4 regions of the Martinezella sp. CNPSo 3890 genome follow, and region 1 is predicted to be linked to each of the others. Evidence: predicted binding sites of a transcription regulator. Region 1 holds the regulator's gene; each other region holds the start of a gene.

Region 1 (4,665 bases):
GCTCGCTCTACCTAATGCTGACCGTTCTCGTACTTGCCTTGCCGGTCGGCGTTGCTGCCTCGATCTATCTGGAAGAGTTCGCACCGAAGAACCGGCTGACGGATCTGATCGAGGTCAACATCAACAATCTCGCTGCCGTTCCCTCGATCGTCTTTGGCCTGCTGGGTCTCTCGGTCTTCATCAACATGATGGGGCTGCCGCGCTCGGCATCGCTGGTCGGCGGTCTCGTGCTGAGTCTGATGACGCTGCCGATGATCATCATCGCCACGCGCTCCGCCTTGCGTGCCGTGCCGCCGTCGATCCGTAGCGCAGCGCTCGGTCTTGGCGCATCGCGCATGCAGATGGTCTTCCATCATGTTCTGCCGCTCGCGATGCCTGGCATTCTGACCGGCACGATCCTCGGGCTTGCCCATGCGCTCGGCGAGACCGCGCCGCTTCTTCTGATCGGCATGGTCGCCTTCGTCGCCAATTATCCGACATCGCCGCTCGATCCTTCGACGGCGCTGCCGGTGCAGATCTACATGTGGGCGAGCGAAGCCGAGCGTGCCTTTGTCGAAAGGACGTCTGGTGCCATCATCGTGCTCCTCTTCTTCCTCGTCGCGATGAACATCGGCGCCATCTTGCTGCGCCGTCGTTTCGAGCGGCGCTGGTAAAGGAGGGCGCACGAAATGAACATGATGACGGAAGCTGCCAGCGAAAGAGCCTTGGCCAAGAAGATGACCACGATCCCCTACAAGATGATCGGCCAGGACGTTTCTGTGTTCTACGGCGACAAGCGAGCGCTCTTCGACGTCAATCTGAAGATCCGCGCCAATACGGTGACGGCTCTGATCGGCCCATCCGGCTGCGGCAAGTCCACCTTCCTGCGCTGCCTCAACCGCATGAACGATACCATCGAGACCTGCCGCGTCACCGGCAAGATCACGCTCGACGATCAGGATGTCTACGACGACAGCATCGATGTCGTGGAATTGCGCGCCCGCGTCGGCATGGTCTTCCAGAAGCCCAACCCGTTTCCGAAGTCGATCTACGAGAACGTCGCCTACGGCCCGCGCATCCATGGCCTGCATCGCTCAAAGGCCGATCTCGAGCATATCGTCGAAACCAGTCTGCAGAAGGCCGGTCTATGGGGTGAGGTGAAGGATCGGCTCCATGACGCCGGCACGAGCCTGTCGGGCGGCCAGCAGCAGCGCCTCTGCATCGCGCGCGCCGTCGCGGTCAGCCCCGAGGTGATCCTGATGGACGAGCCGTGCTCGGCGCTCGATCCGATCGCAACCGCCAAGGTCGAGGATCTCATCCACGAGCTTCGGGAGAATTTCACCATCGTCATCGTGACGCATTCCATGCAGCAGGCCGCCCGCGTCTCGCAGCGTACCGCAATGTTCCATCTCGGCCACCTGGTCGAGGAGAACGACACCGATAAGATGTTCACCAATCCCGACGATTTCCGCACGCAGGATTACATCATGGGCCGTTTTGGTTGATGATGGCAGGCGCGCGGCTCCTTTCACACAGTTCACTTGAGGATAGAAAAATGGTCTCCACTCACATTCTCTCTGCCTATGACGAAGACCTGAAGTTTCTGACGCGCCGCATTGCCGAAATGGGCGGCCTGGCCGAGCAGATGGTTAGCGACAGCGTACGCGCTCTCGTCAACAGCGACGCGGCCCTGGCCCAGAAGGTCATCTCCGACGACGTCGTTCTCGACCATGCCGAGCGCGAAGTTGGTGACAAGGCGATCGTCACCATCGCTCGTCGTCAGCCGATGGCAGCGGACCTGCGCGAAATCATGGGCTCGATCCGCATCGCCTCCGATCTGGAGCGCGTCGGTGATCTCGGCAAGAATACCGCAAAGCGCGTCATCGCCGTTCAGGGCACGGGCGTGCCGCGTCGTCTCGCTCGTGGCATCGAACACCTCTCCGAACTGGCACTGAGCCAGCTCAAGGAAGTTCTTGATGTCTACGCCACCCGCTCGCCGGACAAGGCCGTGTCGATCCGCGAACGCGACGAGGAAATCGACGCCATGTACACCTCGCTCTTCCGCGAGATGCTGACCTACATGATGGAAGATCCGCGCAACATCACCACCTGCACGCATCTTCTCTTCTGCGCCAAGAACATCGAGCGCATCGGCGACCATGCCACCAACATCGCCGAGACGATCTATTACATGGCGACCGGTGCTCAGCCGGAAGGCGAGCGCCCGAAGGACGATACCGCCAACACCGTCGGCGCAGTGACGGAATAATCTGGAAGCGAAGAAAGGAGACCATAGGCGCATGGTTCCGAGAGTTGCTGTTGTAGAAGACGAGGAAGCGCTTAGCGTTCTGCTGCGCTACAATCTTGAGGCCGAAGGCTTCGAGGTCGACACCATCCTCAGAGGCGATGAGGCCGAGCTGCGTCTCCAGGAGCGCATCCCCGATCTCCTGATCCTCGACTGGATGCTCCCCGGCGTGTCCGGCATCGAGCTCTGCCGCCGGCTGCGTATGCGGCCGGAGACGGAGCGCCTGCCGATCATCATGCTGACGGCCCGCGGCGAGGAAAGCGAGCGCGTGCGCGGACTTTCGACCGGCGCGGACGATTACGTCGTCAAGCCGTTCTCGACGCCGGAGCTGATGGCCCGCGTCAAGGCGATGCTGCGGCGCGCCCGCCCGGAGGTTCTCTCCACGGTGCTGCGTTGCGGCGATATCGAGCTGGACCGCGAAACCCATCGCGTCCACCGCAAGAGCCGCGAAGTCCGGCTGGGGCCGACAGAATTCCGCCTGCTGGAGTTCCTGATGTCTTCGCCAGGCCGCGTCTTCTCGCGTTCGCAGCTGCTCGATGGCGTATGGGGGCACGATATCTACGTCGATGAACGCACTGTCGACGTCCATGTCGGCCGTCTGCGCAAGGCGCTCAATTTCTCCAATATGCAGGATGTCATCCGCACCGTTCGCGGCGCGGGCTATTCCATGGAAGCCTGAGCGGCTTGCCGCTCGGGTGTTACTAAATAGCGGCGGAAATAGAAAAACGGGCCTCGAGGGGCCCGTTTCTCTTTGTCTTGCGGTAACTTTCAGCCGTTGTTGCGGCGGCGGTCATGCACTGGCTGGTAGGCCATGCGCTGATGATAGGTGCAGTAGGGCGACGAATCCGGGCTGTCATTGCCGCAGAAGTGGAAGTCGTCCTTCAGCGGGTCCCCGACCGGCCATTTGCAGGTGCGTTCCGTCAGCTCCGTCAGGCCGAGGCGGCGGGAGATCGGAACGACGACGTTCGATGCCGGGCGATACTGAATTTCATTGACGGAATCGATCTCGATCTCTTCCTTCAGCATGGTTGCGCCCTGCTGGCGGGCGACCACGGTGCGGGTAGCGACGCGCGAGCCGTAGGTCGTTGCGCGAGGAGCCGCGGCACTGCGCTTTGGCGTGCGCGTCGCGGTTGCCGTGCCGCCGGCCTTCGCTCGGCCAGGAAGGTTCAGGCGGTGCACCTTGCCGATAACGGCATTACGGCTCACGCCACCGAGCTGCGCAGCGATCTGGCTGGCGCTCAACCCTTCGGACCATAGCTTTTTCAGCTTCTCGACGCGTTCGTCTGTCCAATTCATGCCCTGTCTCCGCTGTCGCGTTTCCGATGGCAGAATCCCTCACCATTGCCTCGCATGGGAACGAGGCGCGAAACGCTCTAAAATTGTGGTGACTAGTTCCGCCGCATGCAGTCTAGCAATTGCTTTTTAACCTAGTGTGAGGCTGACTCCGTGACAAGAGTCGCGGGAATCTTGAGGAATCGATTTCGAGGTTTTCCCCAACTTGCTGTCCGGGCGTGGCATTTCTGCCATAGGCGCCGCCCAACCCATCTCTTTTGCCGGCAAGCGCTTTCTCGCAACTGCTAAAACGCCAGTTTTGTTGACATCGCGGTGCAAAACATCAATAGTGCCCAGGCCGCCGCAAGGCGGCATTTTTGATTTTTTCGGACCCGTTTCATCAAATCGAAGCGATCGGTCCTTAAAGTTGTGATCAGGAGATATGGCCATGGCCGAGACCACGCCGCTTTATGACACCTATATGCGCGCTCCGTTACGGTTCGAGCGAGGCGAGGGCGTCTGGCTGGTCACCGAAAATGGCGAGCGCTACCTCGATTTCGCAGCCGGCGTCGCGGTCAACTCGCTCGGTCACGCCCATCCTCATCTCGTCGCCGAATTGAAGGCCCAGGCCGACAAGGTCTGGCACCTGTCGAACCTCTACGAGGTGCCAGGTCAGGAGAAGCTGTCGAAGCGGCTGACGGAAGCGACCTTCGCCGACAAGGTATTCTTCACCAATTCGGGCGCCGAGGCGCTGGAATGCGCCATCAAGACGGCGCGGCGCTATCAATTCGCCAAGGGGCATCCCGAAAAGTTCCACATCATCACCTTCGAGGGCGCCTTCCACGGCCGCACCATCGCGACCATCGCCGCAGGCGGCCAGGAGAAGTATATCGAGGGCTTCGGACCCAAGGCACCGGGTTTCGATCAGGTACAATTCGGCGATCTCGATGCCGTGCGCGCCGCCATCACGGATGCGACGGCCGGAATCCTGATCGAGCCGGTCCAGGGCGAGGGCGGCATCCGTCCGGCCACCAACGAATTCCTGCGCGGGCTGCGTGAGATCTGCGACGAACATGGCCTGCTGCTGATCCTCGACGAAGTACAGTGTG
Region 2 (4,665 bases), on a different contig from region 1:
ATGCCGAAGGGCGGAACCGTCAGCTGGTTCTTCTATTGCGGTGAATATTCCGACGCCGAAGACTTTTACCAGCCTGTTCACACAGCCCACCTAAGCGAGCTGTTGCCTGGCGTAGTCAAATACCTCCGGCTTCCGGTCGGAACGCGGTTCATCATCGACGATCAGGGTTATGAGGATGTGTGGCGGGTCGAATGATCTTCGATTGTCGCCATCAGACTATTTGCGGACCAGCGTTTCCAGGACGGAAATAATGGCGCGTTCGGCCTCTTCGAGCGTGCCGCTATTGTCGATATCGGCGACGTCGTAGCTGCCCTGAACGGTCAGTGCGCTTCTCTCCAGACGCTTCAGCACATCTTCGCGGCTCTCGCGTCCGCGCGCCATCAGTCGTTCGGCCAGCACTTCGCGGGACGCCGTGATGTTGATGACCTTCAGCCGCGGAAATGCGGCCTGGAAGCGGTGAAGCGCCGAGCGCGAGCCATTGGCGATGACCAGATTGCCGCGAGCGAGTTCATCGGTGACTTCAGCCGGAATGCCGTATTTCAGCCCATGCGCCTCCCAGGAAACGGCAAAGGCGCCGGCTTGCTCCATTCCATCGAAGTCAGCTTCGGAAACGCTTCTGTGGTCTTCATTGCCGGCATCGCCGTCCCGCGTGATGACGCGGCGGACGAAATGCACGTCAGACCGGCCGGCAAAATGCCGGGCGGCCAGATTCATCAGTGTATCCTTGCCGGCGCCGCTCGGCCCGACAACGACGGCCAGCGTGCCTGCTGTCGCATCCGTCAGGCCGAGGTTAGCCGGCTTGATCTTGGTTTCCGGGCTCATGCGACCCGCCGCCCTTCTCGCCAGACGGAGCGCGTGACCGGCACGCCGTGATCGCGGCGAACGCGCACGAGATCCGCCCGCAGCCCTTCGGCAATGCGGCCGCGGTCATTGAGACTGACCGTCTTTGCCGGCGTCGCCGTCACCATGGCAATCGCCTGCGGCAGCGAAATGCCCTCAACCTCATCAGCCAAGATGAAGGGTGCATGCAGCAGGCTGAGTGGCACATAGTCGGAAGACAGCACGTCAAGGACGCCGAGTTCGGCCAGATCGCGGGCGGCGATATTGCCCGAATGCGACTTGCCGCGGACGATGTTCGGCGCGCCCATCAGCACGCTCATGCCGGCGCCGTGCGAAGCCTTGGCGGCATCGATACTGGTCGGGAATTCGGCGAGGCGAACGCCGTAGTTGATGGCTTCGTCGACATGGGCAAGCGTCGCGTCGTCATGGCTGGCAACGGTGATGCCGCGATCGGCGCAGACCTTGGAGATCGCGTCGCGATGCGGCGTAGCATACTTGGCCGATTCCTCCTGGCGCTTGGCGACGAACTTGGCAAAGGCCTCGTCGCTGAGCCCGCGCTTCTTCTGATAGTAGAAGATATACTGATCCATGGTCTGGAACTGGCGCTGACCCGGTGCATGGTCCATCAGCGAGACCAGACGCACGTAAGGGTCCTTCTCGAAATCCTGGAAGTGGTCGAGCACGTTGTCGGAGGAGACTTCGCAGCGCAGATGGATCAGGTGATCGGCGCGCAGGCGATCTTCGCTTTGGGCGGCCTGGATGGCATCGGCCATATCACGCATCTCGCCCTTTTCGAAACCGCCGTCCTCGTCCGAGCCCATGCGTAGGCAGTCGAACACGGTCGTGATGCCCGAGGTGACGATCTGGGCATCATGCGCCTGGATCGCCGCCGTCTTATTCCACCGCACGCCCGGGCGCGGAGAATAGTGCGCCTCGAGATGGTCGGTATGCAGCTCGACCAGACCAGGGATCAGAAAATCGCCCTCGAAATCTTCGCCGATATCGGACTTGCCCTCGGAAATGGCGGCAATGCGACCGTCGCGAATCAGCACGGAACCTTCGACGATCTTGTCTTCGAGGACGATGCGGGCGTTGGAAAGGACGGTTTCTTTGGTCATATCGGCTCTTTCATATTAGGCGCCGGCAAGCGGCAGCCAGGAACGGACGGTAAAGGGAGCACTACGCTCTTCTTCGACGAAGACGGCGAGGCCGGAGATATCGAGCGGCTTGCCGGTATGTTCGGCGAAGCGCTCGGCGAGGATTGCCTGCAATTCGGGCTGACGCTCGGAAGGTACGCGTCCCGTCAGCGTCATGTGGAAGCGGAATTCGTCGTTGACGTAAGGATAGCCCCAGCGCAGCAGATTGGCGCGCTGCGGCTCGGTCAGGCCTTCCGGCTTGCGTCGCGCGATATCGTGATCCGACAGCGGCGCGCGGAATGGCTCGAAGGTCTTGACGACGCGCGAGGCGAAATCCTGCAGCGGCTGGTAAACGGAACCGGGAACGAGCGCAAAGAAATGGCCGAGCTGGCCAAGCACCAGCTCCGGAATGGTGAAAGCCTTGGTTTGCGAGGCGAATTCGGCGGCGACTTCGAGGAGATCGCGCTCGGTCACAGAAGCGGCTAGCTCGAACGGCGCCTTCAGCGTGGCATGGAAGCCGTAGCGGCGCGGATCGGCCGTCAGCTCGGCATGACCTTCCGGCAGCGGCGCCATGGCCTTGTCTGAAAAAATCTCATTCGAAAATGCATCGCGGCCCAGCCAGCGGGCAGCGAGAGATGTCAACGGATCGTCTTTGGGCGGCGTGAAATAGAGAGCATAGCGCAAGGCTGCATTCCTTGGAAAAATCGGCTGCGCGAGACACTGTTGGGTGATTTGCGACAAACCGCAAGAGCAGCAAGGCAGCAACGGTTCGAATCCGGCTAAAGCCAGCTTGGCCGCTGCGGTCTTGCCGGCCTGCGCTATCGGATTCCCGTGACAGAATGATGATGCGGAACGATTTTTTCCCGTTCTTTTTTATTTCGTTCGCGTGCCCATCAGCCGAGAGCGCAGGGCGTTGGATGCGGCGTCGAACAGGAAGACAACGATGAGGATCAGCAGCACCATATAGGCGACGTTTTCCCAGTTGGCATTGGTGCGCATTGCTTCCCAAAGTTTGAGGCCGATGCCGCCCGCGCCGACGGCGCCGATGATGGTCGCGCCGCGCACGTTCGATTCCCACTGGTAGAGCGTCTGGCTGACGATGACGGGCACGATCTGCGGCATGATCCCGTAGCGATGCACGAGAATGGTCGGCGAACCGGTGGATTTCACGCCTTCGCGCGGCTTGTTGTCGATGTTCTCGAGGCCCTCGGAATAGAGCTTGCCAAGCGTGCCCGTCTCGGTGAGGAAGATCGCGCCGCTGCCCGCGAGCGGGCCGGGGCCGAAGGCGCGCGTCAGGAACAGCGCCCAGATCAGCATGTCGACCGAACGCAGGAAATCGAAGAAGCGCTTGAGGATCTGGTTGACGAGTCGGCTCGGCGTGATGTTGCGAGCCGCCAGGAAGGCGAGTGGGAAGGCCGCGAGCGAGCCCAGCAGCGTGCCGAGGAAGGCCATGACGATGGTCTGGAACAGCTTGGTCCAGACGTCGCCATGCTGCCATGCGCCATTGTTCCAGATATTGTCGAAGGCCAGCGAGAGATTGGACTGAGCAGGATCGAGCCGCGGCCCCGAAACGATCAGGCTGATGACTTCGCTCGCCGGCTTGTCGAAGAAGGGCGAATGCGTATCGAAGACGAAGTTGGCCCAGCCGATGAACCGTTTGCGGATCTTCACGCGGTCGGTGGAAATGCTGGCGTCGCCTGCAAAGCCGAGATTGACGAGAATATTGTCGTCATAGACAGTCATCCAGCTTGGAACGGGCTCGGAACCGACGATTTTCGGCACATCGCCGGCAATATCGATCGGAATCGTGATGCCATGCGCGGTCACGATGGCCTGCGTCTTGGTAACGGTTACCGTGCGGCTTGTGCCGCTGACAGAAACGGTCATGCTGCCATCGGGGTTGGTCTTCACCCAGTCCGGGTTCGGATTATCGCCCAGGGGCGAAAAGCGCGGATATTTGATGCTGATCTTGTCGCCGGAGATGCGGAATTCCGGCTGCACGTCATAGCTCACCCATTCGCTGAGATAGATGCCGACCCGCTCCCAATGCGCTTCCGAAATGACCTTCGGCAGGTCGAAGAACCATACGGCATAGATGCCGTAGAGGATGACGCCGATGAAGATCATCAGCGCGCCGAAGCGCTGGCGGAAGGACCGGTGAAGAACTTCCGGGTAACGCGCTTCGATTTCCTGCATGCGGCCGGCGTCGATGACAGACATGGATAACCTCAATGCTGCAAAAGGAAGGCATGCTCGCCGACGAGGCGGCGGCGGAGCCATGCGGAAAACTGGTCGACGGCGATGATCGTCAGGAAGAGAAGCAGCACCAGCGCCAATGTCTTGGCGCCGAAACCGCGTGAAATCGCAAGTTTGAGCTCTTCGCCGATGCCGCCGCCGCCGACGGCGCCGATGATGGTTGAGGCGCGAACGTTGATCTCCAGACGCAGCAGCGCGTAGGACATGAAGTTCGGCAGCACTTGCGGCAGGGCGGCAAAGCGCACGCGCTCGCTCCAGCTCGCGCCGACGGCACGCATGCCCTCGTCAGGCTTCATGTCGATATTCTCGACCACTTCGTAGAAGAGCTTGCCAAGCGCGCCGATCGTATGCAGGCCGACGGCGATGATCGCGGCGATCGGGCCGATCGACAGGATCGCCGAAAACAGGCCGGCGATGACGATTTCCGGAAAGG
Region 3 (4,665 bases), on a different contig from region 1:
AGCAGCAATCTGTGAAGCTTGTGACCGATATCGCTCATCTGTAGTGCACCCGCTTCTCGCTGACACGGAACTGGAGCCAGGTGATGGCGAGCACGAGAACGATGATGATGACGGCAACGGCGCTTGCCGGCCCGAACTGGAAGAACAACAGACCCTGCTGCCACAGGAAATAGAGAAGGCTCGAGCTTCTGCCCGCCGGTCCGCCATGGGTCAGCACATCGATGACGCCGACAATGTCGTCAAGCACATGGAAGAAGGTCGTGACACTGATGAAAAAGGCCGTCGGCGTCATCAGCGGCAGGCTTATGTCGAAGAAATGCCGCGTCGAACCTGCACCGTCGAGCTCAGACGCCTCACGCAGCTGATGCGGCAGGTTCGCGAGCGCTGCCAGCCACAAAAGCATGTTGAGGCCGAAGGTCTTCCAGAAGGTGACGAGGCTGACACAGAGGAGCGCAAGGTTCGGATCCGTATGCCAGCGCGATGGCGAAACGCCGAAATGGCCGAGCACCTCGTTGAAGAGACCGTTGACCGGATTGAAAAGCCAGGACCAGGCAACGCCTGCCACCGAATAGGCGACAATCGTCGGCAGGAACAGGCTGCCACGATAAAGCCCTTGCAGCGGATTCTTGCGCACCGAATGCAGCATGAGCGCGAAGATCAGTGGGATGACGATCTCGGCCGGGATGAGGACGACACAGTAAAGCAGCGTATTCCAGGCCGCCATGCGGAAATCTGGATTGTCGAAGATGGACGCGTAGTTATCGACGCCGACAAAGCGGATGTCTGCCGACAGCAGATTCCAGTCGACCACCGATAACAACATCGACGCTATCAGCGGGCCATAGAGGAATATCGCCACGGAAAAAACGGCTGGCCCCACGAAGAGGTAGGGGGCCAGCGATCGAAGACGAAATGGCATGATGCGAACCTATGCCGAAATCAGCCCAGCAAGCTCGTCATGAGCGCCCTTGATACCGTCGGCAACCGTCGTTTCCTTGAGCAGCATACGCGAGACCCACTTGCGCCACACGGCCTGTCCTTCGAGGCCGCGCTTGCCGGGCCAGATCGTCTCTGCGGTCAGGCCATCGCCGAGCTGAGCCGCCGCCGGCTTCATGAACTCGTTGATGAGCGGAATGTCGTGCGTCGACGTGTTGAGGTAGCCGGTCTGAGACCAAAGCGTCTGGCCTTCCTTCGATGCGCAGAATTCGAGGAAGGCTAGAGCGGCCTCCGCCTGTTCCTTGTTGCGCGTGTAAATGGCAAGGAAATTGCCGCCGCTGTTCATCTTGCGCTGATGTCCCGGAAGCCCCGGGAATTTGGCCGTGACAGCCTTTGCCGCACCGAAGGGGAAGGTGACGGCGGCGGTCGAGCTGGTCGTGCAAATCGCAAGTGCGCCGGACTGGAACGCGGCCGTCTGCTCCTTGTCGCTGACGGGCAGCCAAAGCCCTTCATGGGCCGGGGCGCAATATTCGGTCATGCCGGCGATGGCTTCCGCGCTGTTTAGGGCTAACTTGCCGTCGGGATCGATGATGAAGCCGCCGGCATTCTGGATGAAGGACTGGCTCGTCCATTCGTTGTTGGAGAGGGAGATCGGCGAGCGATAGGTCGGATGCTTGCCTTTCAGGGCCGCATCAAGCTTGCGGGCGCTTTCGTAGAGCCACTTGGTATCCGGTGTTTCCGGTAGATTGGGATCGAGGCCGGCAGCCTTCCACATGTCGCTGTTGATATAGGTTATCGGCGTTGACATCGCCCAGGGAAGACCGATGACGGCGCCGTCGATGGTGACCAGTGGTAGGACCGACGGGCGGAAATTGGCGAGGATTGCCTCTGCCTTTGCGGAATTGATCTCGCGAAGGTCGCGGGCGCCGAGCGTGCGCTTGGCGAAATAGCCGAACTTCCAGCCGGTGATCATCATGGCCGGCGGACGGCCAGCGGCGACGCTCGCGACCGCCTTGGCGGTCACGGCCTCGTAGTCGCCGTCGAAACGGTTGGTAACGGTTATGCCGAGCTGCTTGGCATTGAAAGCGTCGACAACCTTCTGGAACGGCTTGTCGGAACCCCAGGTGCTCGAAATCTCGATAGCCGCGTCGGCGGACCGGGCCTTGCCGGTCAAAGCGATCGATGTGCCGATGACTGCGGTCGTGCCCGCGATAAATTGACGACGATCAAGTCTTACCATCTTATCCTCAATATCCGAATGATTAATAAAACATTCGGATATTTACCTAACGATGGCGAGTGACACCCATATGAAGGAAAGCGTGGCTAAGAGCTAAAGCTCGAGGGCAAAATTGACTTTGGCTGCTGTTTGTTGGATTTCCGATATCGGGCACAGATTGAAAATCGATGCTGTAGCCGATATATGACATTCGAATGACATGGTTGAATTCGGAAGGCAGGCATGGAGAAGAAATTGCTGCACGGGCAATGGCAACAGGTCGAGAGCGATATTGCGGAGGATATCCTGACCGGTCGCCTGTCACCAAAGGCGCAGCTTCCGACGGAATCCGACCTGATGGAACGTTTCGGCGTCGGACGGCACACCATACGGCGCGCCATTTCCCGTCTCGAAAGCCGGGGGCTCGTGCTGGTCGAGCAGGGGCGCGGAACCTTCGTCAGGGATAGTCGACTCGATTATCGCCTGTCCGAACGCACGCGCTTTTCCCAGAACCTGCTCGATCAAGGCAGAGAACCGCTCGGTCAGGCCATTCATGAGGAGGTTGTCCCGGCTTCGGAATTGATCGCAGAGGCTTTGCGGCTTCCACTTGGTGAGCCGGTTTATCATATTGTCCGCCGCGGCTTTGCCGACGAGGAGCCGATCAACTATTCGCATGCTTACTATCCGGTGCGCCGTTTTCCAGGTTTCGACGAGGCGCGGCGCAGCGGGCGAAGCGTCACCGTCATTCTGGCCGAATACGGTATCCCCGACTATATCCGCCTGCGCACGGATATCGTCGTCCGTCTGCCGACAAGCGAAGAGGCGAAACAGCTCTGCCAGTCCATGTCTCAGCCGGTGGCTGTGTCGAGAAAGGTGGACGTCGATCTCAAGGGCACGCCGATTTCCTATTCGGAATCCGTCTGGCCGGGCGAGCGCGTGCAATTCTCCATCGACAACACCAGCCAGCTTCTGGACGTGCTTGCGCGCGGTGACGCGGGCTGAATAGACCGGTTCCGCGCGATTGGGTCTCTTCAGAACCTGAATGACGCGTCTGCTGCGATATGCTAGTATCGGGCTTTCTCAGGCGCGCAGCGGGTGATGCGATGTTGGAGGCAGACAAGCTATTCGCTGGCTCGATTCCGGAAAATTACGACCGCCATATGGTGCCGTTGATTTTCGAGCCTTACGCGGCAGATATAGCCGAGCGAGCAGCGTCCTTGCGGCCCGACGCAGTGTTGGAAATCGCTGCAGGCACCGGCGTTGTCACCCGCGCATTGGCGCCGAAATTATCCCCCGGTGCAAACTACGTCGTCACCGACCTCAACCAGCCGATGCTCGATTACGCCGCCTCGCGGCAGGCTCCCGACAGCCGCATCACATGGCAGCAGGCGGATGCCCAGTCGTTGCCCTTCGAAAATGCATCCTTCGATCTCGTCTTTTGCCAGTTCGGCGCCATGTTTTTTCCGGACCGTATCTCGGCCTATCGCGAGGCAAAGCGCGTTCTGAAGCCCGGTGGACATTTCCTCTTCAACGTCTGGGACCGCATCGAAGAGAACATATTCGCGGATGATGTCACGAACGCGCTTGCCCGGATTTTTCCCAACGATCCGCCACGCTTTCTGGCGCGCACTCCGCATGGCTATCACGATGTGGATCGGATTCGCGGCGATCTCGAGAACGCTGGTTTCTCCGAAATTGTGATTGAAACGAGGGCCGAGCAAAGCCGGGCATCTTCGCCGCGTCTTCCGGCCGTCGCTTATTGTCAGGGAACTCTGCTTCGTAACGAAATCGAAGCCAGAGAAGCGGAGAAGCTGGAGGCTGCGACCGACTATGTCGCCGCCGCAATCGAAGCCAGACACGGTAGCGGCGAAGTTGCTGCTAAAATTCAGGCACATATCATCCTGGCGACGGCTTATCCTGCCTAATGTCTGAAATATTAACTGAAGAATAACTATAATCTAAAGCAGGGTTGCCGATTTATGCATGCGGCGACGAGTTGTTATATTGTCGCGGATACCAAATGGAGATCCAGGGCAATATTCGCTGAGCTTTCCGGTGAGGTTTCATAAGGAAATACCTGAGGGACGAGATGCGGGCGGCAACGCCGGCAAATCCGATCATATGCTCTTGAACCTTCAGGTGCTGCGCGCGCTCGCAGCCTCTTCCGTGGTCATCGCCCATGCTCTGCACGAAACAGAGATCCTTGCAGCAGCGACAGGACGTGCAGCGGTCGATGGCTCTGCCTGGAATCTCGGTTTCGGCGTCGACATCTTCTTCGTTCTTTCCGGCTTCATCATGACCCACACTGCGGCATCGGAGTTCGGCAAGGGCGGCGCTCCGCTGCATTTTTTTTTACGGCGTTGCGCTCGTGTCGTCCCCCTTTATTGGCTTTTGACGAGTATCATGCTGCTTGGCGCGCTCGCGGCACCCTCGCTGCTCGTCGTTCCCGTCGGCTCCATATCCCATGTTCTCGCCTCCTATTTCTTCATTCCGTCTGGGCGTGGCGTGGG
Region 4 (4,665 bases), on a different contig from region 1:
GCGATCCGGCGGCCGTATTGCGGGGATTGACATAGGTCTGCTTGCCCTCGGCCTCCATCTGTGCATTGAGCGCCAGGAAATCGCTCTTGGCCATATAGACCTCACCCCGCACTTCGACGACGGAGGGAGCGCCTGCTGGCAAAGTCTGAGGGATTTCCTTAATGGTCCTGATATTGGCCGTAACATTCTCGCCTGTCGTACCATCGCCGCGCGTCGCCGCGCTGACCATGCGGCCATTCTCGTAACGGATCGACATGGAAAGTCCGTCGATCTTCGGCTCGGCAGTAAAGGCGATCGAATTATCCGGCAAGCGACCGAGGAAACGATAGACGCCGGCGACGAAATCCTCGACATCCTCCTGTGAGAACGTGTTGTCGAGCGAGAGCATCGGCCTTGCATGGACAACGGGAGCAAACGTCTCAGATGGCGCAGCGCCGACCCGTCGCGACGGGCTGTCGGCGCGAATCAATGCGGGAAACCGCGCCTCGATCTCGTCGTTGCGCCGCTTCAGCGCATCATATTCGGCATCCAAAATCTCCGGCGCATCCCTGCCATGATAAAGCGCGTCGTTGCGCGCGATCTCCGCAGCCAGGTAGGCAAGCGCCGCGGCCGCTTCCTCCTCGGTCAAATCCTCGACGGGCTTCTGTTCGGTGCTCATGAATCTACACTCCCCGATTTCGAAGATGTTTTAGAGCACTTCCGCGAAAAGTGCGAAGCGGTTTTCAGCTCGGGGCACGTAAAAACAAAGGGAAAAATCTGCAATTCAATTGCCGGACCGATAAAGGTGGCGGCGCTGCTCACGACAACTTTACGCCGTGATCTGTCGTCCTTGGTGTTACAGATGCGGGAAGCATCAGCGTCCAGTTAGCCCCGGTGGAATTCCCTATCCAATTCCTGCGGCAGCGGCTCTTCCGCGTCTATCGCAGAGGATTTAAGGTAGGCTATATTATGAGAAGCACATCTCTGGAAGTGATTGGATCATTGGCAGAAATTCGAAATCACGCATGAAGCACCGTCTTACCGTTCTCTCTATTTTCCTCGTCGTTGCAGTCTTGATCATGAGCTCATTCGTCAGCCGCTCCGCTTTGGGGCTGGTCGTCAGAGCCTGTGAAATCAACTCCACCCTGACAGGGTCGCCATATCCGTGCCTCAAGATCGTCCAGTCGCAGGACCCTTTGTCTTCATACGTTGTTCTTCGTGAGCCTGCTGACAAGGAGCGCACCATCCTTGCACCGCTCGCCGATGTACCCGGCATCGAAGACCCACGCCTTCTGACCGCGGGTGCGCCGAACTATTTTGAGGAAGCGTGGAAAGAGCTATCGGCAATCGATCCGCGCTCAACGAAGGCTTCGAGACAGAATTTTGCTCTGGCGATAAACGCCGCCAGCTGGCGCACACAAGATCGGCTTCATATCCACATGGGGTGCGAGACACCTCGCTTTCGCGCGCTCTTGAAGGCCCATGCGACGGAAATTGAAAGCGGCCGGTTTACGGACTTGAAGACCCGAGCTGGTTGGTGGGCAACTTTCCATACGGCCGATGACCTTTCGAATTTGAACCCGCTGCAGCTCGTCGCAGATGGTGTCGATGGCGCTCGTTCAAATATGGAAAACGTCGTGGTCGGCGTCTTTGGCGCTGCATTGCCCGACGGGCAGCATGGTTTCTATATTCTGGCAAGAATAAACGAGGCTTACAAATCCCGTGGCTCCGCGGAGGATATGATCGATCCCAAATGCCGGCTCTGATGCATGTCGCTCAGAAGTTCGTACGTCGGCCGAACTCATTCACAACCTCCCGTCCGATTTCGTAAGATGACACGGCCAAGGCTGGGCGCCCAACTCGTCAAAAGCGGATCAGGACCAGCGCTCGCAGAAGGCCTCGATGTCACTTGACTGAAAATCGGCAAGCCGCTCCATGATGGTTTCGAAAGGCCAATCCCACCAGGCGATGGACGTCAGTCTTTCTGCAATGGTTCGCGTGAAGCGCTCTCGAATGAACTTGGCGGGAATACCACCGACGACAGTATATGGTTGGACATCTTTGCTGACGACCGCGCCCGCTGCAAGCACGGCGCCGTTTCCAACCTTTACGCCCGGCAAAACAATCACGCCATGACCAATCCAGACATCGTTGCCGATGACAGCGCGGTCTTCCTTTCGCCGATCGAAAAAGGCGTGGTCCCGCACGGCGCCCGCCGCGTAATATTCCGGACAATAGGTGAAACGATGCATGGATGGTCGGTTCATCGGATGATTGGGAGCGCCAATTCTGACCTCTGCCGCAATGGCGCAGAACTTTCCAATCGTTGCGTCACCGACAATGCAGCGCGGCCCCAAGTAAGAGAAATCTCCGAGTTCGGCAGTGTGCAGAGATGTGTCCGCCAAAATCTCACAGCATCTGCCGATGCTCGAATCCCTTATGTTCGCCGTCGGGTGGATGACGGTTTCTGCGATTTTTGGGCGATTGGGTTGTGTGGTTGAGTGCATTGACGGTCTCCGGATTCCGGGCCTGCCTAGCCGGGGACGATGAAGGATATATGACGCAAGACCGTCGAAAAACCGAAGCAAGATGCCGACGGCAGATGACGGGTTCAGGCGCGTTTCAGCGCTATAGTCGCTGAGCTTGCTGCTATGCCCGCTTCGGGCAAGTCGCCACCGGCATCTGCTCCGACAACATCACAGGAGAGATCACCCGTTACCGGCCAGCAAGCGCTTGGCAGCCGCCCTCGCCTCTTCGGTTACCGAAGCACCCGCGAGCATGCGGGCGATTTCCTCGGTGCGATCCTTCGGCTCCATGGTGGCGACGCGTGTGGAAATTTTTTCCGAGCCGTCCGCGACGGGTCCCTTGGAGATCAGGAGATGGGTTGCAGCGCGGGCAGCGACCTGCGGTGCATGGGTGACCGACAGCACCTGCACGCGATCAGACAGGCGCTTCAGCCGCTGGCCGATCGCATCCGCGACCGCGCCGCCGACACCAGTGTCGATTTCGTCGAACACGAGGGTCGGCGCAGAGCCGCGATCGGCAAGCGCAACCTTCAATGCCAGAAGGAAGCGCGACAGCTCGCCGCCAGAGGCGACCTTGGTGATCGGTCCCGGCCGCGTGCCAGGGTTGGTCTGCACATGAAATTCGACAACGTCGATACCCTCGGCTGTCCCAGCTTCTGGATCGCTTGATATCTCCACCATGAAACGCGCACGCTCGAGCTTCAAGGCCGGCAGTTCGGCCATGACGGCTGCGGCCAGAGCCTCGCCGGCATGGTGACGTTTCTCCGACAGATTGCGTGCGGCGACATCATAATCCGCCTTGGCGGCGGAAAGCTCGGCAGCAAGGCGCGCCAGTCGCTCTTCGCCGGCGTCGAGATCGGCTAGATCCGAAATCATGCGTGCGGCCAAGGCTGGCAGTTCCGTTACCGGCACGGAATATTTGCGCGAGGCACCCCGCAACGCGAAGAGGCGCTCTTCGACACGCTCAAGTTCGCGCGGATCATATTCCGTTTTGCGGAGTGCTGCCTCCACTTCCATTTGCGCGTTGGACAGCTGATCGAGAGCGGCATCCAGCAGCGCCACGGTATCTTCAAGCAAGCCCGGCGCTTCGTGGCTCTTGCGCTCCAATCGGCGCACCAGCGATGCGATATGCGGCACGGGCGATGCGTTGCCATTGAGGAATTCGGAAGCCTCGGCGATATCCCCCGCAATGCGCTCGGCTTTCATCATCCGCGAGCGCTTCTCAGCCAGCTCATCCTCCTCACCATCCTGCGGCGAGAGCTTCTCCAGCTCCTCGACGGAGGCGCGAAGATAGTCCGCTTCACGCGCTGCCTTCTCGACCTGCTCTCGATGCTTCTTCAAGGTGCGCTCGGTATCGCGCCAGATTTTGTGCAACCTGCCGACCTCCTGCGCCTCTTCGGCGAGGCCGGCAAAGGCATCCAGCAAAGTGCGGTGCGCGTCGGTATCGACGAGCGCTCGGTCGTCATGCTGACCGTGAATTTCGACGAGAAGCTGGCCGATCTGGCGCATGAGCTGCACGCTGAGCGCCTGGTCGTTAACAAAGGCCTTGGTGCGGCCATCGGCGGACTGCACACGGCGGAAAATCAGATCGCCGTCATCGTCGATGCCATTTTCGCGCAGGAGCTTGCGGGCCGGATGCTGTGTACCGACATCGAAAACCGCAGTCACCTGGCCGCGATCCTCGCCATGGCGCACGAGCCCGCCATCGCCGCGCCCGCCAAGGGCAAGCGACAGACTGTCAAGCAGGATGGATTTGCCCGCACCCGTCTCGCCGGTCAACACCGAAAGTCCGGACTCGAAGGCAAGATCCAGCCGCTCGATCAATACGATATCGCGGATCGAAAGCTGGATCAGCATCTGCGCTCAATCTCACGTCCCAAGAAGAAGTTTCTTGCCCGCTCTGGAAATCCAGGAGCCCGAATTTTCGCTCGGCTCCACGCCACCCTTCTGCAGCAGCTGATAGGAATCCTTGTACCAGCGGCTGTCCGGATAGTTGTGGCCGAGAACGGCAGCTGCCGTTTGCGCTTCGGGTACGATACCCATCGCATAATAAGCTTCGACGAGTCGCGCCAGGGCTTCCTCGATCTGGTTCGTCGTCGGATACTGCTCCACCACCACGCGGAAGCGGGAGATGGCAGCCAGATAATCCTTGCGCTCCAGA

The links. The regulator PhoB, encoded in region 1, activates phosphate uptake and scavenging genes when phosphate is short. The targets are predictions, from matches to a motif close to TGTCATNNANCTGTCAT.
Region 2: AC13RC_RS18810 (DUF1045 domain-containing protein) is a predicted target of PhoB. The motif match lies at 2,808-2,824, and genes of this name have one in related genera.
Region 3: phnF (phosphonate metabolism transcriptional regulator PhnF) is a predicted target of PhoB. The motif match lies at 2,360-2,376, and genes of this name have one in related genera.
Region 4: AC13RC_RS11730 (LbetaH domain-containing protein) is a predicted target of PhoB. The motif match lies at 2,526-2,542, and genes of this name have one in related genera.

Annotation. Positions count from the first base shown of each region.
Region 1 covers NZ_JBXSOR010000001.1:24,125-28,789, forward strand. The annotation lists gene pstA (phosphate ABC transporter permease PstA) at 1-653, shown strand, start outside; gene pstB (phosphate ABC transporter ATP-binding protein PstB) at 669-1,484, shown strand; gene phoU (phosphate signaling complex protein PhoU) at 1,535-2,248, shown strand; gene phoB (phosphate regulon transcriptional regulator PhoB) at 2,280-2,963, shown strand; gene AC13RC_RS00150 (GcrA family cell cycle regulator) at 3,053-3,580, opposite strand; gene AC13RC_RS00155 (aspartate aminotransferase family protein) at 4,005-4,665, shown strand, end outside.
Region 2 covers NZ_JBXSOR010000007.1:232,802-237,466, reverse strand. The annotation lists gene AC13RC_RS18825 (immunity protein Imm33 domain-containing protein) at 1-195, shown strand, start outside; gene phnN (phosphonate metabolism protein/1,5-bisphosphokinase (PRPP-forming) PhnN) at 217-822, opposite strand; gene AC13RC_RS18815 (alpha-D-ribose 1-methylphosphonate 5-triphosphate diphosphatase) at 819-1,958, opposite strand; gene AC13RC_RS18810 (DUF1045 domain-containing protein) at 1,974-2,660, opposite strand; gene phnE (phosphonate ABC transporter, permease protein PhnE) at 2,850-4,196, opposite strand; gene phnE (phosphonate ABC transporter, permease protein PhnE) at 4,205-4,665, opposite strand, start outside.
Region 3 covers NZ_JBXSOR010000008.1:79,312-83,976, reverse strand. The annotation lists gene AC13RC_RS19390 (carbohydrate ABC transporter permease) at 1-38, opposite strand, end outside; gene AC13RC_RS19385 (carbohydrate ABC transporter permease) at 35-919, opposite strand; gene AC13RC_RS19380 (extracellular solute-binding protein) at 929-2,176, opposite strand; gene phnF (phosphonate metabolism transcriptional regulator PhnF) at 2,399-3,157, shown strand; gene AC13RC_RS19370 (class I SAM-dependent methyltransferase) at 3,259-4,080, shown strand; gene AC13RC_RS19365 (acyltransferase family protein) at 4,211-4,665, shown strand, end outside.
Region 4 covers NZ_JBXSOR010000003.1:372,845-377,509, forward strand. The annotation lists gene ligA (NAD-dependent DNA ligase LigA) at 1-658, opposite strand, end outside; gene AC13RC_RS11725 (CDP-diacylglycerol diphosphatase) at 1,086-1,745, shown strand; gene AC13RC_RS11730 (LbetaH domain-containing protein) at 1,854-2,486, opposite strand; gene recN (DNA repair protein RecN) at 2,688-4,361, opposite strand; gene AC13RC_RS11740 (outer membrane protein assembly factor BamD) at 4,374-4,665, opposite strand, start outside.